DNA from 4 places in the Planococcus sp. SE5232 genome. Region 3 is predicted to be linked to each of the others. Evidence: riboswitches for the same ligand, from Rfam matches in the RefSeq annotation. Region 3 holds a riboswitch; each other region holds the start of a gene.
What was found. A riboswitch is a leader RNA that binds a small molecule or an ion and turns the genes downstream of it on or off. The one in region 3 is predicted to bind S-adenosylmethionine.

Region 1: linked by a shared signal. The riboswitch ahead of ACRC6Q_RS02490 (methionine ABC transporter ATP-binding protein) and the one ahead of ACRC6Q_RS01835 (sulfite oxidase-like oxidoreductase) in region 3 are both predicted to bind S-adenosylmethionine.
Region 2: linked by a shared signal. The riboswitch ahead of ACRC6Q_RS00285 (transporter substrate-binding domain-containing protein) and the one ahead of ACRC6Q_RS01835 (sulfite oxidase-like oxidoreductase) in region 3 are both predicted to bind S-adenosylmethionine.
Region 4: linked by a shared signal. The riboswitch ahead of ACRC6Q_RS03465 (methionine ABC transporter ATP-binding protein) and the one ahead of ACRC6Q_RS01835 (sulfite oxidase-like oxidoreductase) in region 3 are both predicted to bind S-adenosylmethionine.

What each region holds. Positions count from the first base shown of each region.
Region 1 covers NZ_JBOGCP010000001.1:528,180-532,391, forward strand. Annotated here, with positions in the region: gene ACRC6Q_RS02480 (pyridoxal phosphate-dependent aminotransferase) at 356-1,519, opposite strand; gene ACRC6Q_RS02485 (carbon-nitrogen family hydrolase) at 1,606-2,394, shown strand; SAM riboswitch class I at 2,446-2,550, shown strand; gene ACRC6Q_RS02490 (methionine ABC transporter ATP-binding protein) at 2,619-3,632, shown strand; gene ACRC6Q_RS02495 (methionine ABC transporter permease) at 3,622-4,212, shown strand, end outside.
Region 2 covers NZ_JBOGCP010000001.1:57,901-62,112, forward strand. Annotated here, with positions in the region: gene solA (N-methyl-L-tryptophan oxidase) at 19-1,191, opposite strand; SAM riboswitch class I at 1,507-1,611, shown strand; gene ACRC6Q_RS00285 (transporter substrate-binding domain-containing protein) at 1,880-2,695, shown strand; gene ACRC6Q_RS00290 (amino acid ABC transporter permease) at 2,717-3,439, shown strand; gene ACRC6Q_RS00295 (amino acid ABC transporter ATP-binding protein) at 3,436-4,176, shown strand.
Region 3 covers NZ_JBOGCP010000001.1:392,915-397,126, forward strand. Annotated here, with positions in the region: gene ACRC6Q_RS01825 (hypothetical protein) at 1-229, shown strand, start outside; gene ACRC6Q_RS01830 (hypothetical protein) at 841-1,122, shown strand; gene ACRC6Q_RS01835 (sulfite oxidase-like oxidoreductase) at 1,332-1,994, opposite strand; SAM riboswitch class I at 2,076-2,187, opposite strand; gene modA (molybdate ABC transporter substrate-binding protein) at 2,414-3,187, shown strand; gene modB (molybdate ABC transporter permease subunit) at 3,184-3,867, shown strand; gene ACRC6Q_RS01850 (ATP-binding cassette domain-containing protein) at 3,872-4,212, shown strand, end outside.
Region 4 covers NZ_JBOGCP010000001.1:719,812-724,023, reverse strand. Annotated here, with positions in the region: gene ACRC6Q_RS03475 (O-acetylhomoserine aminocarboxypropyltransferase/cysteine synthase family protein) at 1-379, opposite strand, end outside; SAM riboswitch class I at 479-595, opposite strand; gene ACRC6Q_RS03470 (glycerol-3-phosphate acyltransferase) at 728-1,372, shown strand; SAM riboswitch class I at 1,494-1,609, shown strand; gene ACRC6Q_RS03465 (methionine ABC transporter ATP-binding protein) at 1,748-2,779, shown strand; gene ACRC6Q_RS03460 (methionine ABC transporter permease) at 2,769-3,419, shown strand; gene ACRC6Q_RS03455 (MetQ/NlpA family ABC transporter substrate-binding protein) at 3,459-4,212, shown strand, end outside.

The sequences.
Region 1 (4,212 bases), 140 kb from region 3:
TGAATACTCATTTCATCGTATTCATACCGGATCCTGTATTTTAGACGGACACTTTTCACGAACGAAGCAACAAAGCGATAAAGGAGAACATCTTTGCCCTTCACCGACTTTCATTCTTCTAAGCGTCATTAAACAACTAACCAGGATATGGAACAAACCAGCGGAGACTCCCGCGGGATAGCGATGTGCCGAAATCCACTCGGGCGTTTAGCCCGAGTTAGTTCGGCGCAAGCCCGTAGGAACGCGGAGCTGGTTTGTGGAATATCCATAGTAGATTTTTTTCTGTTATAAATTATTTGTTCAACTTGCATCAAAAAAGACAGCTGCCCGAAAAAAGGGAAGCTGTCTTTTTGAGTTAAAATAGGTTCAATTTTTCAATGCGGTTTATCGCTTCGGTGATACGGGTTTCATCAACCAATAATCCAACGCGGACAAATCCTTCTCCGCCAGCACCGAACCCGCTACCTGCAGCAACTGAAATATCCGCTTTTTCAAGTAGGAAATCAGCGAACTCGACACTGGTAAAGCCTTCTGGAACCGGCAGCCAGGCGAAAAAAGAGCCTTGAGGCGCTTCGATTTCCCAGCCGATGCGCGAACATTCCTTGACCAGGACATCGCGGCGTTTTTCATAGAGAGCCACTAAGTCATCCACACATTGCTGATCAGCACTTAAAGCTTTGGCGGCAGCCAACTGGACGGCGGGAAACAGACCGGCGAATAGATGGTCCTGGATCAGGTTCAGGGCTTCGATCATTTTCGAATGTCCGACAGCAAATCCAATGCGCCAGCCGGCCATATTGTACGTTTTAGATAAAGTATACATCTCGATGCCGACTTCTTTGGCCCCTTCGGATTGCAGGAAGCTCACCGGTTTCTTTCCTTCGAAACCAACTGCGCCATAAGCGAAATCATGGACGACGGCAATGCCGTTGTCTTTTGCAAAAGCGACAGTCTCATCAAAGAAGTCTTTATTGGCCACTGCGCCTGTCGGATTGTTCGGGTAGTTCAAATACATCAGCTTAGCTTGCGAGCGAACAGATTCAGGCACTTCACCGTAATCCGGTAAATAGCCATTTTCTGGATTGAGCCGCATCAGTTTATAGTCGATATCGGCGAGTGGAGCCCCGGACAGGTAATCCGGATAGCCAGGGTCCGGCAGCAGCAGGAGATCCTGTGGATTCAACAAGGCCAGTGGCAATTCGACAAGCCCGACTTTTGTTCCAGCCAGAATGGCTACTTCAAGGTCAGGGTCGATGTCCACGCCGTATTCGCGTTTGTAGAAATCCACTGCAGCCTGGCGCAGCTCGGAAATGCCGCGAAAAGGGGAATACTTATGTGTTTTTGGATCAGCCGCTGCGGTTTGCAGTGCCTTGATGATATGGTCGGGCGTCGGCTGGTCAGGATTGCCCTGGCCAAGGTTGATGACGTCGCGTCCTTCGGCGATGGCTTTACTCGTTTTAGCAACCAATGAAGTAAAAAATTGTGTAGGCAGGTTTTGCAGGCGATTTGAAAATTCCATATAATTCTCCTTGTTTTCGAAATAATTGCACATCTACCCCAAATCTTATAGAGTTGTAGGTAACTTGTCTAGTGGAGGAGAAACATATGAAAATTGCATGCGTTCAGATGGATATCGCTTTTGGAGAACCGGAACTGAATTATCAGCGGGTCATGGACTATTTGAAGGAAGCGGCCGGAGGTGGAGCGGAAACGATTGTCCTGCCCGAAATGTGGAATACGGGATACGCATTGACAGAGCTTGATACACTTGCAGACAGCACGAACCGGACCGTGGAGTTGCTGAAGAGTTTTGCGAAAGAACACAAGGTCAATATTGTCGGTGGATCTGTTTCGACGAAAAAGAACGGTGGTTTCTATAACACGATGTATGTCGTCGACAAAAATGGAGAGCTTATTTCGGAATATGATAAAGCGCATCGCTTTTGCTTGATGGATGAGCATATCCATCTTGAAGAAGGAGATTCACTGGGTACATTCGAGTTGGAAAATACCGTTTACGGCGGAGTCATTTGCTACGATATCCGTTTCCCTGAATGGATTCGCGCGCAGGCACTGAATGGTGCAAAACTAATTTTTGTATCAGCTGAATGGCCGGAGGCACGAATTGATCATTGGCGCATCCTGCTGCAGGCGCGAGCGATCGAGAACCAATGCTTTATTGTGGCAGTAAACCGCATCGGCAGCGATCCAAACAACGAGTTTGGGGGAAGCACGATGGCAATTGCTCCATGGGGAGAAGTCCGTCTCGACATGAAAAAAGATGAAGGCGTCGCTTATATCGATATCGATTTGGATGAAGTGGAAGAAGTCCGGAAGCGAATACCGGTTTTTGAAGACCGCCGCGATAAATTGTACGAAAAATTCAAAAAGTAGATTGACACTCGTAATTAATGCCTGTAACATAAAATTTAATCAAATAACGTAAACTTATCAAGAGAGACTGAGGGATAGGCCCTATGACGTCCGGCAACCCCCGATTGGGAAGGTGCCAAATCCAACGGAACATGCAAATGTTCTGGAAGATAAGTCGAGAAACTAAAATTTTCGATGTCTCTTTCTTGATGAAAGAGGCATCTTTTTATTGCCGGGAGGACGCTATGATACAGATTGAGAAATTGACGAAGACCTACACAACTAAGCATGGCACAATCACCGGAGTGGACAATGTATCATTGGATATCGGAAAAGGCGAGATTTTCGGGATCGTCGGCTATTCAGGTGCCGGAAAAAGCTCGCTGATCCGATGCATCAACCTGCTGGAACGGCCGACCTCTGGCAGTGTGACGGTAGATGGCAACGATTTAACCCAACTGAACGGAGATCAGCTGAGAAAAGCCCGGTTGAAAATCGGCATGATTTTCCAGCATTTTTATCTGATCAGCCAAAAGACGGTTTACGACAATATCGCTTTTGCGCTTCGCGCAGCAGGAACTCCTGCAAAAAACATTAAAACGCGGGTGGAAGAGCTGCTCGAAATGGTCGGTTTATCCGACAAGCGGGATGTTTATCCGGCACAATTGAGCGGCGGGCAAAAACAACGCGTCGGCATCGCACGGGCACTTGCCAACAATCCGGCCGTTCTGCTGTGCGATGAAGCTACCTCCGCCCTTGACCCGAATACGACTTTATCCATTTTGCGTTTGTTGAAAGACATCAACCGTAAATTGGATATCACGATTGTCCTCATCACGCATGAAATGAATGTCGTCAAGGAAATCTGTGACCGCATGGCCGTCATGCAAGGGGGACGCGTCATCGAAGAAGGCCAGGTATATGATATTTTTGCAGATCCACAAAAGGAATTGACCAAGGAATTCATATCCAGTGTCGTATCGTTCAATGTACCAGAGCATATTTTGAGCGAATTTACAGGCACACTGGTGAAAGTGCTGTTTAAAGGCGGCGTGGCCGGAGAAGGCGTGATTTCCGATATGCTGCAGAATTACCCGGTAAAAGGCAACTTTTTGCACGGAGCGATCGAGTATATTCAGGAACAGCCTCTCGGCATTTTCATCATGGAGTTGAAAGGTACTTCTACCGCCGTCATGGACGCATTGAAGTATATGGAAAGCAGATCAGCAATTGTGGAGGTGATTCCGAATGGGCATTGAATGGGGACGGATTATTGAATTGTGGCCAGAAATACAGACGGCCTTCTTTCAGACATTGACGATGATCGGAATTTCTTTAGCTGTCGCGCTGATTGTTGGGCTGCCACTTGGAATCTTATTATTCATTACAGACCGCGGCCTGTTTCTTGAAAATCGGCCGGTCAATGCGGTGATCGGCTTTATTGTTAACATCGTGCGTTCCATTCCATTCATCATTCTATTGGTGGCACTCATCCCGTTGACGAAATTGATCACAGGAACAACAATCGGCCCGATTGCGGCCAGTGTATCTTTATCGGTTGCTGCCATTCCCTTTTTCGCACGGATTGTGGAAAACTCACTCCGTGAAATTGATAAAGGCGTCATCGAAGCAGCGATTGCAGTGGGTGCAACCCCATGGATGATCATTAAAGACGTTCTTTTGCCTGAAGCGAAAGCGAGCATCATCCAAGGTGTGACATTGACCATCATCAGCTTGGTCGCCTACTCGGCGATGGCTGGTGTGGTAGGTGGCGGAGGCATCGGAGATTTGGCCATCCGCTTCGGCTATTACCGGTACGACAACACCATCATGATCGTC
Region 2 (4,212 bases), 340 kb from region 3:
CAGTTCACCTCTTGTCTATTAGAATTCGGACGGGCGTAGTGTTTTGGATCCTGAGCCAAATCTGCTGAGAGCAAATATAGAGATATCCAATTGGCTTTCTCCTGCTAAAGCCAATTGGCTCAATACTTCTCCCATGACACTTCCAAATTTAAAGCCATGGCCGGAAAACCCGCAGGCGAAAATGACACGAGGATCTTCGGGATGGAAATCGACGATAAAATCATTGTCAGCCGAAAGGGTATATAAACATGTTTTTCCTTGCTTTAGTTTGCCGTTTGCACGGGGGAGGTAAAGCTCAAGACCCTGCCTCAAGTCGCCTTCATCTGATTCGTGTGCTCCAAAGTTCTGGGTCTGCAGATTCGGGTCGATCGGCTGTCCGCCATCCGACCTTCCGATTTTAAGGCCCGCTCCATTCAAACTGGGGAAACCATAGAACTTTTTATCTTGGTCTTCTACAAAAAAAGCTGGAAAGTTAACTGCGTCATATAATTTGGAAGGCGCTTCGAACCAAGCCACAGCTTTACGGATCGGCTGGATCGGCAGCTTCAAATCCGGCAACAGGTTGGCTGCCCACGCTCCCGCCGTGACGATTACTTTCTTGGCATGAAACGTCATATGTTCGGTCGTGATTTTTACACCTTGTTCGTCGTGAAGATCGATGTGTTGAACGGGTGTATGGGCAACCAGCTGTGCTCCGTGTGTAATAGCCATTTTTTTGTATGCCCGAATGGCATTCTCGCTGTAGAGGATTCCTGATTCTGATTCAAAGCAGCCGATGAAATGGTCAGGTACAGAAAATCCCGGCCATCTTTCGTTGATTTCCTTGCCGGTCAGCATCTCTAACGGAAGGTTATACTTATGAGCAGCCGCAATTGTCTCCTGCAGGAAGGGCGAATCCTGCGGGCCAAGGCCGACGACCCCGGTTTTTTCAAAGATGTTGAAGCCGGTTTGCTGCTCCAGTTCCTCCCACAATTGCTGCGCACGTTTTACTAATGTAACGTATTGCCTCCCTTCGCCGTAAGCATGGCGGATCAAGCGGGTATCGCCATGATGGCTGCCATGGATATGCGGAGGATCAAAGGCATCGATCAAAACAGTTTTCACGTTTTGCTGTGCCAAAAAAGCGCCGGCAGCCATTCCCATTGTTCCAGCTCCAATTATTGCGACATCATAAATAGCTTTTTTGGTCATTTTCTCGCTCCAATCTTCTTTGCTAGTAAAGTGGTTTTAAAACGACGCTCTCCTGTAAAAAAGCAAGGGTGAATTATTACTAGATGGTATGAAAGATGTGAGGGATTGTCAATCGTCCATTATGCGCTATACGCCTTGAATTATTTCAACGGGAACTCAGAAACTGGTGGACACTCTGCAATGGAGCTCCATTCGTTGGGTATAAACGCCAATTTTGTGCAAAAAAATTTTGAGTAAATTCGAAATAGAATAAAAATGTATTTGACATGAGAGCCAATGTCAAATACTATCGTTAATATGAAAAAAAAATTAAATAACTTATCAAGAGAGACTGAGGGACAGGCCCTGTGAAGTCCAGCAACCATCATTTTTATGAGAGGTGCTAATTCCTGCAGAGTGTTTTATTCTGAGAGATAAGAATTTGGCTGAAACCTCTTTCCTATTGGAAGAGGTTTTTTTGTTTCCAAAGGGCGATTGCAAAAATGATTTTCTTGAAAAGTAGAAAAAGGAGGTTTTCGGTGACTTGGAAATATGCAAAAGAAAAAGGATGACCCCATGTATGGATAAGCAACTAGTCCTTTGCCGGCAGTAATGTCTTTACATTTAGCTTACATAGCAAGAAAAATTGGCTTTTGCCTTTCCCCATCAAATTGACTTACGGCTTGTTGCCTAAAAAAGGAGCATGAAAATGAAAAGAAAACATTATGTATTGGGATCCCTGTTTTTATCACTGGGTGTAATCGGGGCGTTAAGTGGGTGTTCGTCGGAGGAAGCGACAAGTGCAACGGGCGATCAAGTGGTTGTGGTAGGAACGCAAAATGATTATCCGCCATTTGCTTTTGCGGATGACACTAATGAATTGACAGGGTATGACGTCGAGATGGTGAAAGCGATCGATGAAAAATTGGATGGCTATACATTCGAGTTTGTCGCCGTTCCGTGGGATAGCATGTTTCTTGCACTCGAATCCAATAAGGTTCAGGCAATCGCAGACCAAGTAGCAAAAACACCTGAACGCCAGGAAAAGTACTTGTTCACCGATGAATCTTATTTTGCAGCAGAAACAGTCATTGCGGTGAAAACCGGAAGAGAAGACATCCGGACTGTAGAGGATTTAGAAGGAAAGGCGGTTGGCGCTTTAGCGGGGGATTCTTATACGCTGTTGCTGGAGGAGTATAACGAAACAGCAGATACGCCCATTGAGTTGAAATACAGCGAAAGTGGAAACCCTTCGGAAATTTTGCAGGACGTGCAAAATGGCCGTGTCGATGCCTACGTGAATGATCCGATTATGATGAATGCGGTGTTGGAAAAAAACAATTTAGGAGTAGAAATTGTGGGGCAGCCTTTGGTCAATGATGACATGGGAATTGTGTTGAAAAATGGAGAAGAGGGCGAAAAATTAAAATCCTTAATCGATCCCATCCTGAAAGAACTTAAAGAAGACGGTACCTTAACGGACCTGTCGATCAAGTGGACTGGCGGAGAATATATCCCTGAATAGGTCTGTGGAAGGAAAGAGAAAATGGAAAATCTACTGGATATACAATTTTTAATCGAAAGTTTTCCTGCTATTATTTCACGGCTCCCGATTACCATCGGGATAGCTGTCGGCTCATTGATTTTGAGTTTAGTTATCGGGGTTTTCACCGCATTGATCAAAATATACAAGGTTCCGGTATTAAGTGTGGTTTCATCGATATACATCTCTTTTGTCAGAGGAACGCCTTTACTGGTCCAAATCTATTTGGTGTTTTATGGAATACCGAAGATCATCTATTATTTACAGATTGAATATGGCTGGCTTCAGTCCGCCGACGTCAACAGTATACCGCCCGAAGTATATGCGCTACTGGCTTTTTCCATTAATCTGGGCGCTTATTTGTCCGAGACGATCCGGTCAGCGATCGAATCGGTTGATCGGGGACAATTTGAAGCTGCAAAAGCAATCGGGATGAAGCCTACACAAATGATGCTTCAAATCATTTTCCCGCAGGCGTTGGCAGTCGCAATCCCGAACCTGGGAAATATGTTCATCAGCACGATCAAAGACACGTCGCTGGTTTTCATCATTGGCGTCGTGGACATTATGGGGCAAGCCAAAATTCTTGGGTCCCGCGGTTTGGCATTTTTTGAAGTATACATTGCGGTATCCATCGTCTACTGGATCCTTTGCATAATAGTAGAGCGGTTGCTGGTGAAAATCGAGAAGCGGGCTCGCAGATATGAAAGAGGGATTGCCTCATGATTAAATTGGAAAATATCCATAAATATTACGACAGCCATCATGTGCTGAAGGGAATCAATATAAGCGTCGATAAAGGCGAGGTTGTTTCTATTTTGGGACCAAGCGGCTCAGGCAAGTCGACACTGTTGCGCTGCATCAATTTCCTGGAGCAGCCGACCAGCGGAATAGTGGAAATCGGCGGCAACCGAGTGGACGTTGAATCAGCCAGCAAGTCGGATATCTTTGCTTTGAGAACGTCGACAGGAATGGTTTTTCAGCAATACAATCTGTTTAAAAACTTAACCGTGCTGCAAAATGTAATGATCGGGTTAACCAGTGTCAAGCAACTGAAGAAAGACGAAGCGAAAAAGAAGAGCTTGGAAATTCTCGAACGGGTGGGCTTGTCGAATAAGCTAAGCCATTATCCGGTACAACTATCGGGTGGCCAGCAGCAACGGGTGGGCATTGCTCGGGCACTTGCACTCAATCCGGAAGTGTTATTGTTTGATGAACCGACGTCTTCTCTGGACCCAGAGCTGGTTGATGAAGTTTTGGCGACAATCAGAAGTGTGGCAGACACAGGCAAAACGATGTTTATCGTTACCCATGAGCTTAACTTTGCGCGTGAAATCTCGGATCGTGTCATTTTCATGGAAGACGGTGTCATCATCGAAGAAGGCACTGCGGATCAGCTTTTTACTAACGCAAAAATGGAAAGAACAAAGCAATTTTTAGGCAAAGCCACCCGGAACAATTAATAAATCGCAAAAAGAGCTTGGATTTGGAAAGGATGA
Region 3 (4,212 bases):
ATCTCTACTGATGTTTGTTGTTAGTCTCGTTGCATTCTTTACAATGAGAGGACCAGATGGAGATATTTATTTAACTATAATAGTATTAAGTACTCTTTCGGTTATTGGTCTGTTATTTGCAGCATTATCTAAACAATTGTTATGGATGGTTTTAGGTAGTGGAGTGAATTTTATTGCATTGATATTCGCCTTTCTACTTTTATTTGCAATGGGAATAAGTGAGCCTTAAAAACTCAGATGAAACAAATCAAAAACTACCTTTACACAACTTAAAATTCAAAGCATTTGAAGAGTGTAATGTATCAAGAATATTAAGTATTTGAATGTAACAAAAGTGCAGTAAGTGAAAAAATTGAGGGGTGAATTATATGGAAAGTGCTTTTCTATTCATCGGTATATACCTCATCCCAGTTTTGAGTATTATTTTTTGCCTTAACCTTGTGGCCATAATCAAAAAGGTAAAAAGGGATGAGAAAACAATAGTTAATACAATTTGGCTCACAACATCATTTGTGTTCATTACATGGAGTATCGCCATTATAGCTTCTGTGGGAGTCTAATAAAATTACTAGATCTGAATATAACTTAATATGAATTAAGTTATATTCAGATTTATCGTTTGCGAATACTTGAGAAAGATTAATTCAATAAAAATAATGGTTTTTAATAGATATCGGAATACTTAAAAAATAAGATGAACTAAATGTATTTATTTAGTACATTAGGAATGAGACTTCTGAAAAAAATTTCTGCTTTTAGAAAATTTCATAAGCTAGATCCTAAATCAGAACTGTTGGTCGGTATATTTTTTCAGGCAAATTATATGAAGAGGAGAATATTATGAAAAGGTTATCTTTAGGATTATTAATTTTTATTTTTATAGTAAGTTTCTTTGTTGTGCAAAATAACATCGAACTTGCTATGAATGTGACTGGAATACTAGGGCTCGTAGGCATCTTAATCGGGGGCTTTTTGAAAACAGGTTTCATTAGCTCTAATGCACCTGTTATCGGGAATTTGGCCATTATAAAATTAGATGAAACACTCAACTTATCAAATACTGTCTTACTGATAGCTTTGCCTAATTTTCTCGGGTCCATCTTATTGTATTTTTTGAAATAAGCTATGAATTTTACAGATAACGAGTTTACATCTGAGGGATTATCGGAAGCAGCAATAGATTCTACATATAATTCAAAGAACCCAACAACCTTCGCATAAAAGGTTGCTGGGTTCTTTAAAATAATACGCAAAATAAAGTTTAAGTTGATGCAAATTATCTCTTAAAGTGACAGTTCAGTTGTCCTGGAATCATAAGACTATAACTGGACTCAGTCAAAATCCTTTTTCTCCCATTCATCCTCTGGAATCTCCAGATCTTCACCTGAAAAACGCTCTTCCTGAAACGGATCGCCGTTCATGTGGAAGCCGTTCTGCTCCCAGAAGCCAGGTTGGTTTTCATCGATGAATTCGATGCCGCGGACCCATTTGACACTTTTCCAGAAATACAGATGAGGCACCACGAAGCGCAGCGGATAACCGTGTTTGGCTGTCAGTGGTTCGCCGTCAAGTGAATGGGCAAGCAGCACATCTTCCCGGTCGAGGTCGGACAGGGCAAGATTGGTGGTGTAATCATTGTCACCATGAAGCATCACATAACCGCTTTTCGGTGTTACGCCCAATTCTTTCATCAGATCGATAAAGCGGACACCTGTAAATGTATTATCGAAGCGGGACCAGCGTGTGACACAGTGGATGTCGCGGGTAATCGTTGTTTGTGGCAACTTCAATAAGTCGTCGTAATGCAGTGTAACTTCCTTGTCGACCTGGCCAAAGATCTTCAAGGTCCAGGTGGCCATATCATAGACCGGCACTTCGCCTTCGTGCAGGACCGGAAAGCGCTCGGTCAGCACTTGGCCAGGTGGCAGGCGTTCAGCCAGTGCGGGATCCACTACGGGTACCCGTGTTTTTTTGATTCGTTCGGCTTTGCTCAACTTCATAGATATCACTCCTTAAAATAAAAAAAATCTTCCGCTGAAAAAGGGAAGAGTGGTTATCTGCTCGTGAAATTCTCTTCCTCATCTTTCAGAACATCGTGCTTCTGCTGGATTTGGCACCATTCCAGTTACGTTAACTGGCGGTTGCCGGGCGTCGTAGGGCCATTCCCTCTGCCTCTCTTGATAAGGATGTAGCATATTTAATTTTTTGTTGAATTTGTTCAGCTTTCATCAGTGAAGAGTGAAAAAGTCTTTACTGATTGAAGTTTCTCTTTATTTTACTCAAATGCTCTGTTTCTTACAAGATTATTCGCAAAATTATTTAGCTTCTCTTCAGCTGGCGTTATACTGAAGGTACGTGGAGAATTTACCGGAACCGGTGAGCTGCATTTCAAACGAATAAGGGGTCTTTATTAATGAAAAAAATGATAACTATTATAAGCATAGCCATCCTGCTGAGCGCCTGCAGCAATACATCGGCTGGCAACGACAGTGAGCTGTTGGTTTCGGCAGCCTCAAGCCTGACGGAAGTGATGAAAAAGATGGAAGAGGAATTTCAACAGGTGGAACCGGATATTGACTTATCCTTCAATTACGGATCATCCAGCAAGCTGAGAAGCCAAATCGAGCAAGGGGCACCTGCAGATTTGTTTTTATCGGCCAGCATGAAGGATATGGACCTGCTCGAATCGCAGCAGCTCATAGACGCTGCAAGCATCAGTCCATTTGCTGAAAATCGGCTGGTTCTGGCTTCTTTGGAAGAGTTCCCGGAATCGGTGGATTTTGAGGAAGTAGTGATGGATGCAGAAGAAACCATTGCCGTTGGAGAGCCTGACAGCGTGCCGGTTGGAGCGTATACAAGGCAGGCATTGGAAAGCCAAGGGTTATGGCAGCCGCTTGAAGGGCGTCTAATCTATTCCAAAGACGCAAGGCAAGTGGTGACTTACGTAGAAAGCGGGAATGCAGGTCTTGGCATCATCTATTCTTCCGATGCCGTTATTTCCCGGGAAATAACAGCGACGCTCGAGCTGCCCGGACAGATAGATCCTGTCGTCTACCCTGGAGCCGTTGTAACCGCGTCAGAGAATCAGCAGGCTGCTGCAGCTTTTCTGGATTTTGTCACGGGTCCAACAGGCCAGGCCATTTTTAAGGACTACGGCTTTTTGCCGGGAGATGGAAAAGCGCCATGACGCCATATGATTTGTCTCCACTTTGGTTATCGCTGAGAGTCGCGGTCATTTCCACATTATTTGTATTTCTGGCCAGCCTGGCGCTTGCCCGCTTGATGAACAGGCGTGATTTTTTTGGGAAAAGCTTCGTGGAAGCCCTGATTCTGCTGCCTTTGGTTTTGCCGCCGACGGTTATCGGCTTCGGCTTGATCGTTTTATTCGGCGTCAATGGTCCACTCGGCATCCTCTTGGAGCAGTGGTTTGGATTTCGTGTCGTCTTTACTTGGATCGGCGCAGCCATTGCGTCTTTTGTGGTGTCTTTGCCGCTGATGTATCAAAGCGTTCTGGCCGCTTTTGAAAAAGTGGATCCGCGTTGGGAAAACGTGGCGCGGACGATGGGCGTGTCCGAATGGCGGATTTTCCGGACCATCACATTTCCACTTGCCTGGTCGGGTATTCTGGCGGGATTAATCCTGGCGTTTGCACGGGGTATCGGTGAATTCGGGGCCACTTTGATGATTGCCGGCTACATCCCGGGCGTTACGGAAACGGTGCCGCTCGCGATTTACTTCGCCTATGAAGCAGGCGATATGGAAAAAGCCCTGTTTTGGGTGCTGATCATTTCCTCGCTTGGAGTCGCCGCCATCGCCTGGGTCAACTACTGGCGCAAAAAAAACGCAATACGAATCGGCAGGGAGTGAGCAGATGCTTAAAGTGGATGTTCAAAAGCAATTGGATCATTTTAACTTGGATATGGAGTTTGAACTGGGGCAGGAAATTCTGGCACTTGTGGGGTCTTCCGGTTCGGGCAAAACCACGTTGCTGAACTGCTTGGCGGGAATTGTCCATCCGGATGCAGGGGAAATTTCATTGAACGGCCGGAATTTTTACAGGGAAGGGCAGAAGCCGCTTAAAATCCAAAAAAGGAAAGTGGGCTATTTGTTTCAGGATTACGCGCTGTTCCCGCATCTGACTGCGGAACAGAATATTCTGTATGCGCTGTCGCGAGTCGCGGATACATCACCTATTACCGAACTTACAAAAAT
Region 4 (4,212 bases), 330 kb from region 3:
TGATGCCATAACGCGGCAATGTGTTGGCAAATAAATTGTACGTACCGCCATAAAGATTGCTGTCCGCTACGATTTCGTCTCCAGCTTCTGCAATATTCAAAACAGAAAATGCAATAGCCGCCATTCCGGAGGATAGTGCAACCGCAGCAGTGCCGCCTTCCAATAATGCCACCCGTTGTTCAAATACATCGACTGTGGGATTCATGATGCGCGAGTAGATATTGCCGGTATCCTTCAAGCCGAACAGATCCTGCGCATGTTGTGTATCTTTAAAGACATAGGAAGTTGTTTTATAAACCGGTACCCCTCTGGATCCGGTTGTCGGATCTGGCTGTTGTCCCCCGTGCAATAATAAAGTTTCTGGTTTCATATTCGTCATTTTCCATTCCCCCTGTTTTTTATTGATCCATAACGGTCAAAGAAAGCAGCAAAAAGCCCCCTTCGCTAAGAAGAGGGCCGTAAATTACGGAGTTTCCTCCTCTCATCTGTCAGAATCAGTCGTTCGATCCTGTAGGAATTAGCACCTTTCCAGACATGTGCGTCTGTTGGTTGCCGGGCATCGCAGGGCCTATCCCTCCGCCACTCTTGATAAGAGTATTTGATTTGGTTTTTCATCTTGTTGAGAAGTATAAAAATTTCAGCGCGATTTGTCAAGTCCATTAGTCAAAAAATTTTGAAACCTCGTTCTGTTTCAAACGTTATCTTTTAAGGTAGAGGAGGAATTGGCATGTTTATCTGGATGTTGCTATTATTTATTATTTGCTATGTAATCGGCTGTTTTCATGGATCTCTTGCAGCTCAGGCTCTATCAGGGGTCAACGTCAAAAAAGAAGGTGTAAAAAATTCCGGGGCTTCCAATGCAGCCATCGTACTGGGATGGAAATATGGTTTGCTTGTCGCTTTCATCGATATTTCCAAAGGCTTTGCTGCTGTTGCAGGCTTACGCCTTTTGCTGGATTCCAGCAGTCTTTCTTCTGAAATGATCTGGACTTTGCTATTCATCGCAGGTGCCGGCGTAATTTTCGGCCATAACTTTCCGTTCTATATGAATTTCAATGGCGGCAAAGGCACGGCTTCTGTAATTGGCGTCATGCTGGCCCTCGATTGGAAACTTGGACTGGTCGGACTGCTCTTGCTCATCGGCGTTTCGCTCGCCACCGATTATTTGGTCATTGGCGTACTAGTGCTTTACGCGGTTTATTTTATGATTGCTTTCGGTCCTGCTGTTGGACCATGGCCATTGCTGACAGCCTTGGCTTTATTCGCAATGGCGGTATGGAAGCATAGCGAAAACATTATTCGAATAAAGAATGGAAGCGAGAGCAAAGTATCCTCCATCTTTAAGAAGAAGCCATCAACCCCTGTAAAGTAAAGGAGTTAAACTAATTATTGCTTTCATGTAAAAGATTGTGAAATAAATATCATAATTCTTCTTGACATTTTTGTTATTTCACCATAAAGTAAGAATCACGAATCGAATAGCATACATCACTTTCTTATCAAGAGAAACCGAGGGACAGGCCCTGAGACGTTTCGGCAGCAGATTTGTTTAACCGCAAAAACTGTGCCAACTCCTGCAAATGCCGTTAACGCATTTGGAAGATGAGAATTAGATGGTTTCAACTGGAGCCTTCTTTTTTCTTATGGATAAGAAAAAAGGGGGCTCTTTTTTGTCCATTATCTCAGGAGAATGTGAGACTCCATCGATTTGATAAGACCCATTACAGCATGAGGAGGTTCAATCACCATGATTCAATTCGAAGGCGTCGCCAAGACCTATCAATCAGGAAAACAGGAAATCCATGCCTTGAACGGCATTGAACTGACCGTCGAAACCGGCGAAATTTTTGGAGTCATCGGCTTTAGCGGAGCCGGAAAAAGTTCTTTGATCCGCACCGTGAATCTGCTCGAACGTCCTTCTGCAGGACGCGTATTGATTCAAGGAAAAGATATATCCACTTTATCCAGCAAAGAGATCCGCACCACCCGAAAAGATATCGGCATGATTTTCCAGCATTTCAACTTGCTGAATTCAAAAACGGTTTACCATAACGTCGCTATGCCGCTCTTGCTTGCTAAGACACCAAAAGCAGATATTGAAAAACAGGTAACCGACCTGCTCGACTTTGTCGGCCTTGCAGACCAGGCACAGAAATACCCCGATCAGCTGTCAGGCGGACAAAAACAACGGATCGGCATTGCCCGGGCGCTCGCTACTAACCCATCTGTTCTGCTATGCGACGAAGCGACTTCGGCACTTGATCCGCAAACGACTAAATCGATTTTGGACTTGCTTCGCAAAATCAATAAAGAATACAACATCACCATTCTGCTCATCACTCACGAAATGGGCGTCATCCGGGAAATCTGCGACAAGGTGGCTGTGCTTGAAGCAGGGAAAGTGATCGAGCAAGGCAGCGTCTTCGATATTTTCTCGAATCCGCAGCAACCAACCACCAAACGGTTTGTCCGCTCCGTCATGAACGACGAACTTCCTGATTCGCTGCTGGCACAAATTCAGGCAGCCGAAAGCGATAATGCCATCTACCGCCTCCAGTTTACCGGCACTTCCGTCGGCAAACCGTTCATGTCCCGAGTATCACGCGATTTCAAAGTTGACTTGAATGTGCTGTTCGGCAATATCACTGAGCTGCAGGGCGTCCCGTATGGCAACCTGATCGTGGAATTTTCCGGCGAGCCCAGTGAAATCGAATTGGCTTTGTCCTCCATCCGAGAAAGCGATATCCACATAGAGGAGGTCAATAATTATGTCAGTTAACTACGAACAAATCATAGAAGCTCTATGGGAAACCATTTACATGACCGGCGCAGCATTCGGCTTTTCCCTTTTGATCGGCTTTCCGCTCGGCATCCTGCTGGTGGTCACCCGCAAAGGCCATTTGCTGGAAAATGAACCGGTCTCCAAAGTGTTGAATATCGTCATCAATATTTTCCGCTCGGTTCCGTTCATCATTTTAATGGTTGCCATCATTCCATTGACCCGCCTGATTGTCGGTACGTCCATCGGAACCGCAGCCGCCATCGTTCCACTGGTCTTTTACGCCGGGCCCTACATTGCACGGCTGATTGAAAACTCCTTATTGGAAGTTGATAAAGGCGTTATCGAAGCGGCTCAGGCGATGGGCGCCACGCCGATGCAGATCATTTTCCGCTTCCTGATTCCCGAGGCTTTAAGCTCTTTGGTTCTCGCATTGACGATAGCAGTGGTCGGCTTGATCGGTGCATCCGCCATGGCAGGCGCCATCGGAGGCGGTGGGCTTGGCGACTTGGCCATCACTTACGGCTATCAGCGTTTCGATACGCTCGTCATGTTCATTACCGTAGCGATTCTTGTCGTGCTGGTGCAGGGTGTTCAATCCCTTGGAAATGTATTGTCAAGAACGGTACGGCGTAACTAAAAAATAAAAACAACATAGAAAAAACTGGAGGAATTACTCATGAAAAAACTTACAGCGACAGCATTACTTTCACTATCTGGCTTACTTTTGGCAGCCTGCGGAGACGACAGCAGTTCCGATGGCAACACGAAAGTGACACTTGGCATCAGCGGTTCCGATACAACCATCTGGGATTATATTGGCGAAAAAGCCGAAAAAGAAGGCATCGACCTCGAAATCCAAACGTTCTCTGATTATGTGGCACCAAACTTGGCGCTTGCCGAAGGCGAACTCGACTTGAATGCTTTTCAGACCATTTCTTATTTCGATGAATTTGTTACAGAGCACGACATCGATATCGTACCGATTGGTTCTACCGTCATTGCACCGATGGGCTTATATTCCGATAAATATGAATCCATCGATGAAATTCCCGAAGGTTCACAAATCGCAATGCCGAATGAAGCGACCAACATGGGGCGTGCCCTTCTATTGCTCGATGAAGCCGGACTGATCACGCTCTCTGAAGATGCCGGACTTACTGGCACAGCAGAAGACATTATCGAGAATCCAAAAAACATTGAAATTATGCCGATGGTATCCGGCCATACGCCGCGCGCTATGCCAGATGTTGCCGGTTCGGTCATCAACAACGGCGTTGCAGTGGATGCTGGCTTGAATCCGACTGATGATCCGATTGCCCGTGAAAGCGAAACAGCGAAACCTTATATCAACTTGATTGCCGCAAACGCTGAAGAGGCAGATAATGAAGCCTACCTGAAAATCGTTGAATTATATCAAGAAGAAGACACTG